Regions from separate parts of the Oerskovia sp. 140933 genome, predicted to be linked through region 1. Evidence: riboswitches for the same ligand, from Rfam matches in the RefSeq annotation. Region 1 holds a riboswitch; the other holds the start of a gene.
The links. Region 1 has a riboswitch for cyclic di-AMP ahead of NHG27_RS09790 (C40 family peptidase). Riboswitches for the same ligand answer to the same signal wherever they lie in the genome.
Positions count from the first base shown of each region.

Region 1 (3,399 bases):
GTCGGACCCGAAGACCTTCTGCGGCGCGAAGTAGTAGACGTCCGTCTCCGCGAGGTCGACCGGCAGGGCGCCCGCGCCCGACGTCGCGTCGACGAGCGTCAGCGCCCCCTGCTCGCGCGAGCCCGGGACCCGGCGGACCGGGGCCATGGCGCCCGTCGAGGTCTCGTTGTGGGGCCACGCGTAGACGTCGACGCCGTCCGCGAGCCGCGGCACCGCGACCGACCCCGGGGGAGCGGTGACGACCTGCGACGGCTCGAGGAAGGGCGCCCGCGTGGTCGCGGTCGCGAACTTGGCGCCGAACTCGCCGAACGCCGCGTGCTGGGCGCGCTCGCGCACCAGGCACAGCGTCGCGACGTCCCAGAACGCCGACGCGCCGCCGTTGCCCAGGACGACCTCGTAGCCCTCGGGGGCGTGGAACAGGTCGGCGAGCCCTGAGCGGATGCGGCGCACCAGGGACTTGACCGGGGCCTGGCGGTGGGAGGTCCCCAGGAGGGACGTGCCCGCCTCGGTCAGTGCGCGGACCTGGGCCTCGCGGACCTTGGAGGGGCCGCAGCCGAAGCGGCCGTCGCTGGGCAGGAGGTGCGGGGGGACGGTGATCTGGGTGGGCTCAGGCACAGGGCCACGATAGTCCGGCGTGGCGCACGCACCGGCAGGCGTCCACAATGTCGGTGGCTCGGACCTAAACTAGTGGTCAGCGGCCCGCCGGTGCGGCAGGTGCCCCCGAGCCCCCAAGCGACAGGAGCGCGACGTGACCGACCTGATCGACACCACCGAGATGTATCTGAAGACCATCTACGAGCTCGACGAAGAGGGGATCGTCCCTCTGCGCGCGCGCATCGCGGAGCGTCTCGGCCATTCGGGTCCCACCGTCTCCCAGACCGTGGCGCGCATGGAGCGTGACGGTCTGGTCGTCGTGACGGGGGACCGTCACCTCGAGCTCACCCCCGACGGCCACGCGAAGGCGCAGCGCGTCATGCGCAAGCACCGCCTCGCGGAGCGCCTGCTGACGGACGTCATCAAGCTCGACTGGGAGTTCGTGCACGTCGAGGCCTGCCGCTGGGAGCACGTCATGAGCGAGCTCGTCGAGAAGCGCCTCATCGGCCTGCTCGACCACCCGCACTACGACCCCTACGGCAACCCCATCCCCGGGCTCTCGGAGCTGGGTGAGGACATCCAGGAGATCGAGTACCTCGACGGCGTGGTGTCCCTGCCGGCGTTCGTGGCCGCCCAGGACCGTGCGGGGCGCGCTCCTGGTGAGCTGCGCGTCGTCGTCCAGCGCATCGCGGAGCCGCTCCAGACGGACACGGACCTCCTCGTGCGTCTCGCGGCTGCGGGGATCCTGCCTCGCCAGGAGGTCGTGGTCACGCCGGAGGCCGGGGCGTTCACGGTGTCCGCGACGGGCGCGGAGACGGTCCTCGACCTGCCCGACGACGTCGCTCGCCACATCTTCGTCACCGCGCCCTGAGCGCAGCGCACGACGGCTCCCACCGCCCTGCACCCTCCCGGGGGCGCGGGGCGGCGTGCTGTCCGGGGTCGGTCGGGGGGCAGCCGCGTGGCGGCCCCGCAGGGGCTCCCGGGCGGCGGTCTTGTGGTGCTTCGTCCCGCTCTGCCCGGCCCTTCCGGAACGTCGTGACGGGAACGTGACATTCACCCCCGGGTCGTGTACGTTCGGTTCTGCTTCACGGAAGACTCATTCGTCGGAGCCCTCGCGCGGAACGCCTAACCCTGTCACCGCGAGAGGAACACCACGACCCGCTGACAGGGACGGGGGACCCAAATTCGGGTACCGGCAACGGTGCCCTTGGGGTGAAGCCTGAAGGACCTCGGTCCTGACGGCCGGGTGATTCTCCCACCCGAACCCGACAGCTGACCTCGCAGGCGTCCAGGAGAGGTATCCAGTGAACGCAGTGACGAACGGCGCACGCCATCGTGCAGCACGACGCCCGCTTTCCACCCTTGCTTCGGCGGCGACGGCTTCCTCCGTCGGCCGCCGCACCGCTGTCGTCGCTGCCTCGTCGGGACTCATCGTCTCGATGCTGGGCGGCACCGCTGCCACCGCAGCCCCCGTCGAGCAGGACTCGACCAAGCTCAACACCGTCGACCTGAACGCCCTCACGACGCAGGCTCGCGCGGCGCTCGAGTCCGCTCCGGCCGTCACGGTCGCCGCCGAGGCCGGCTTCGCGATCGAGAGCGCGGCCGTCGCCGTGACCCCGGCACCGGAGCCCGTGGTCGAGCGCGTCGTCGAGACCCGCGCCACCACGACCCCGTCGCGCTCCAGCGAGCGCACGGCCACCGCTGCGGCCAGCACGGCCACGACCGAGAAGAAGGCTGCGGTCGAGGTCCCGGCCTCCGCCGCCGGCTCCTCGATCGTCTCGATCGCCACCCGCTACGTGGGCGTCCCGTACGTCTACGGCGGCACCTCGCCCGACGGCTTCGACTGCTCGGGCTTCACCCAGTACGTGTTCGCGCAGGCCGGCATCAGCCTGCCTCGCACGTCGAGCGGCCAGGGCAACGTGGGCACCAAGGTGTCGCGTGCCGACGCTCAGCCCGGTGACCTCATCTGGACCCCCGGCCACATCTCGATCTACGCCGGTGACGGCATGCAGATCGACGCGCCGCGTCCCGGCAAGACCATCCAGGTCCGTCAGATCTGGCAGTCGAACCCGACGTTCATCCGCGTCGCCTGAGACCACCAGCGGTCCTCCGAGGCCGCGCGGGAGTGATCTCCGCAGTCCACCAGAGCCCCGTCCTCCCGCCTCGTGCGGGGTGGCGGGGCTCTGTCGTGCCCGGTGGGACCCCGCCCTGCCCGGGCGGGGTCGGGGTGGTGAGCGGCAGGGGCGGGGCGGCGGCCCCAGGCCTCCGGGACGGTCGCGACGCGCGGTCGATCGAACCCCGGCACCACGGTGGACTTTGCCTGTTCTTTCGATAGGTTTGTCTCAGGATGGACGTTTGCCCTCGGAAGGAGACGGAACCATGACCCGTGCGGAGATCGTGCTCGTCGGCGTCGACGGATCGGCCCCCAGCCTGCACGCGCTGGACTGGGCTGCTGCGTACGCCCGCCAGGTCGGTTGGCCCCTGCACGTCGTGTGCTCGTACTCGCTCCCCTCCTTCACCGCGGCCTCGCTCGACGGCGGCTACGCCGCTCTCGACGACACCGCCATCCAGGAGGGTGCCAAGGCCGTCCTGGCAGAGGCCACCCAGCGCGCAGAGGCCGCAGGCGTCAGGACCACCGCGGCGATCGCGACCGGCGACGCGGCCGGCGTCCTCGTCGAGCTCTCGAAGGACTACGGCCTGGTCGTGGTCGGCACGAGGGGGCGCGGTGGGTTCACCGAACGGCTCCTCGGGACCGTGTCCTCGGCGCTCCCCGCGCACTCCCGGTGCCCCACCGTCGTCGTGCCG
Region 1 covers NZ_JAMXIO010000015.1:20,282-23,680, reverse strand. The annotation lists gene serC (phosphoserine transaminase) at 1-615, opposite strand, end outside; gene NHG27_RS09795 (iron-dependent transcriptional repressor DtxR) at 749-1,465, shown strand; cyclic di-AMP (ydaO/yuaA leader) riboswitch at 1,734-1,896, shown strand; gene NHG27_RS09790 (C40 family peptidase) at 1,899-2,687, shown strand; gene NHG27_RS09785 (universal stress protein) at 2,974-3,399, shown strand, end outside.

Region 2 (3,399 bases), on a different contig from region 1:
CCCGCGGGCCGTGGTGCGCGGCGCCGTCGGGCACGGGGCGCCCTGCCCGACGCCGCCTCTCGCCTCACGAGCGGCGGCTCACCCGGTGTCGACCCAGGCGGGACGGCGCGCGTCGTCGACGCGCACGACCACGTCGGCCGTGCGCTCCGGGTCGACCTCCGCCCGGTACCGGGCGTACGCGGGCACCGTCCAGGCGTCGGTGGCCGGTGTGCGTCGCGCGATCGTCGCGTCCTGGAGCGACAGGTGGACGGTCAGGTCGACGTCGAGGCCGTGCCCGAGCGCCAGGGAGGCGTCGAGCAGCACGACCAGCCCGGGGGCCGCCTCGACGTAGCCGGCGCGCGTCGAGCGCGAGGTCACGGGGTCACGCAGGCTCGGCAGGTAGCGCCCGTCCCCGTCCGGCCCGACGGCGGTCAGCACCTCCCGGTTCAGCGCGCCCACGTCGATCCACCCGTCGAGCAAGGAGTCCGGGTCCTCGTGGCCGTGCTCGAGGCGCAGCGACGCGGGCCGCAGGAAGTCCCGCGCGCTGATGCGCGCCGTCGGGCGACCGGCGACGCGCAGGGGCTCGACGAGGGCGTCGGCGAGGCTCTCGGGGCGGGTCGAGGGGTGGCCGTCGACGAGGACCCTCGTCCCCGCAGCGTCGGCGCGCGCCCGCTCGACGACGAGCGCCGCGACGCGTGCGACCAGGACCTCGGGGCTGACCGGCTCGACTCGCACCGGGCCAGGATCGCACGGGGCGTCCTCGCGACGGCGCGGGTGGATGCCCCCGGACGCACGAGGCCCCGTCCACAGGTCTGTGGACGGGGCCTCGTGGCGGTGGGTCAGCCGACGCGGATGAACGTCGGGTTGTCCTGCCAGATCTTGCTGTGCTTGACCGTGCTGCCCGGGGTCGTGGCCTCGATCTGCATGCCGTTGCCGGCGTAGATCGCGATGTGGCCCGGGGTCCAGATCAGGTCGCCGGGACGAGCCTCGGACGCCGAGACGGGCGTGCCCGCATCGCGCTGCGCACCCGACTGGTGGGGCAGCGAGACGCCGAGCTGCGCGTAGACGTACTTGACGAGGCCCGAGCAGTCGAACCCGCTCGGCGACGAGCCGCCGTAGACGTAGGGCACGCCGACGTACTTCATGGCGATGTCGACGACCGCGGACCCGGAGGCCGCGGCAGCCGGGGCGGCGGCCGGGGCGGCCTGCGCGGCGGGCTGGGCACGCTCGACGCTGCGCGAGGCCGCGGCGGTGGTCCGCTCGGGAGCAGCAGCGGCGGCGGGCGCCGGTGCGGGGGCGGGCTCCGGCTCGGGCTCGGGCTCCGGCGCGGGGGTGACCGCGACGGTGGCCTGCTCGATCGGGAGGACCGCGTCGGCCGCGACGGTGACGGCAGGGCTGGTCGCGAGGGCCTCGCGAGCCTGCGCGGTCAGGGCGTCGAGGTCGACGCTGCCGACCGACTTCGACTGGTCGCTCGCGGGAGCCGCGTTCGCGGGGGCGGCGAAGACCGAGAACAGCAGACCGGACGACGCGGCGACGACCGCGCTGCGACGGGCGACGGTGCTGACGCCGGACGCGGCGGAGCGGCTGAGAGAGGTCAAGGGCGTGATGGGGCGGTGCGCGGCACGGTGGCGCGCACGTGAGCGAGAGGTCACGTGTGTTTCTCCTGGACGCCTGAGAGGTCAGCTGTCGGGTTCGGGTCGGAGAAAGCTCTACCCGGCCGTTCGGACCGAGGTCCGTCCGGCTTCACCCCAAGGGCACCGTCTCCGGTGCCCACAAGAATGGGTCCCCCACCCCTGCCATGGGTGTAGTACGTGGCTCCGGAGGTGACAGGGTTCGGCGTCCACCGGAGCACTCCAGCGAGAGGGTTCTCAGCGGAGCACGTTCGACCGTACATGGCGACGCAGCGATTGTCACAATGCGGTAACGAACCTCGCGAGTCGGACACCTGTCCAACTCAGTGACGCGGCTCACTTCTGCGCGAGCACGGCGCGCGCCACCGTCCGTCGTCCCGCGCCGCGGATGCCCGGTCGGACGTCTGCTCAGGCGGGCTTCGTCGCCTTCCCGTCGAGCCACAGGGTGTCCGACGCGTCCCGGTGCGTGCCCGTCGACCCGACGTGCTTGCTGTCGATCGTGGGCCCCTTCCTGATCACGTGGACGAGCGCCATCGCGTGCCCGCGCCCCAGGTCGTAGTCCTCCTTGAGCCACTCCACGATCACCCCCGCCTTGACCGACGGGTCGTCGAACCCCTTGTCCTGCGCGATCGTCACGAGCTGGCGCGGCGTGAGACCGGTCTTGTCCTCGACGGCGTCCAGGTAGGCCTGGAAAGACATGGTGCTCCTCGATCTCAGCGGGGCTCAGGACGGTGCGGGACGCACGGTCGAGGGGAGAGACCGCCCGCGCGACCGGAACTCATCGGTGCCCCCCCCGGCCCGCCCGCGCCGCGCCCGGCGGGCACCGCCTACCGCCCGAGCAGCGCGTCGATCTCCGCCATCTCCGCGGTCTGGACGTCGACCATGACCTGCGCGAGGTCGCGGAGCCCGGCGTGCCCACCGCCCTCGATCTCGCCCTCGGTCATGGTTATCGCGCCCTCGTGGTGCGCGTGCATGAGCTCGAGGAACGTCGTCTCCGCCTCCGCGACCGCGGTCGCGTCACCCGTGCTCGTGTCCGCGAGCCGCTCGAGCGAGCCCATCTGGTCGCTCGTCAGCATGCCGTTCGCGACGTGCACCGAGTGCATCTCCATGAGGTCGCCCATGGCCCAGGCGTCGGCCCAGCCGAGCATGGTCTCGATCTCCTCGGCCTGACCGTCGAGGATCCGCTGCGCGAGGTCCCGGGTCGGCGCGGTGACACCGTCGACGGCCAGGATGATCTCGCTCATCTCGACGGCCTGCTCGTGGTGCGGGGTCATCATCGCGATGAAGTGCGTGTCGACGTCGTTGACCTCTGCCGGGGCCGCCCCGGTCCCGGCGGGCGACGCGCTCGCGTCCCCCGCGGAGGGTGTCCCACCGCCCGTCGAGCACCCCGCGAGGGTCGCGGCCAGGACGAGCGCGGTGAGGACGGCGGGCAGCTTCTTCATGAGGACTCCGGTGTGTCTCGGGATCGCCGGGGCACGCGGGCGCCGGTTCCGGCGAGCGTCTCACCAGCGTAGACGCGAAGTCTGGGAACGGGCTGAGCAGTCCCTGCCCCACCGGGCCACCGACACGCGGTGCCCGACGCCGCGACGCACGCGACGCCGTCGGGCGCGGGCGGGCGAGGCCCTCCACGGACGGGTCGCAGACTCGTCACGCTTCCAGGCCCCACGAACCGGCGCTCCCTGCCACAGTATGGTCACCGCACTCGACGAGGAGGCCACCGCATGAGCCCGTCCCGCTCCACCGCCCAGTCCTTGGCCCCGCACAGCACGACGACCGCCCCGGAGGGAGC
Region 2 covers NZ_JAMXIO010000017.1:23,968-27,366, reverse strand. The annotation lists gene NHG27_RS10655 (nucleoside/nucleotide kinase family protein) at 79-714, opposite strand; gene NHG27_RS10650 (C40 family peptidase) at 819-1,577, opposite strand; cyclic di-AMP (ydaO/yuaA leader) riboswitch at 1,633-1,799, opposite strand; gene NHG27_RS10645 (DUF4287 domain-containing protein) at 2,019-2,309, opposite strand; gene NHG27_RS10640 (DUF305 domain-containing protein) at 2,438-3,052, opposite strand; gene NHG27_RS10635 (ferredoxin reductase domain-containing protein) at 3,332-3,399, shown strand, end outside.
Region 2: it holds a riboswitch for cyclic di-AMP, as region 1 does, so the genes downstream of both, NHG27_RS10650 (C40 family peptidase) here and NHG27_RS09790 (C40 family peptidase) in region 1, are expected to answer to the same signal.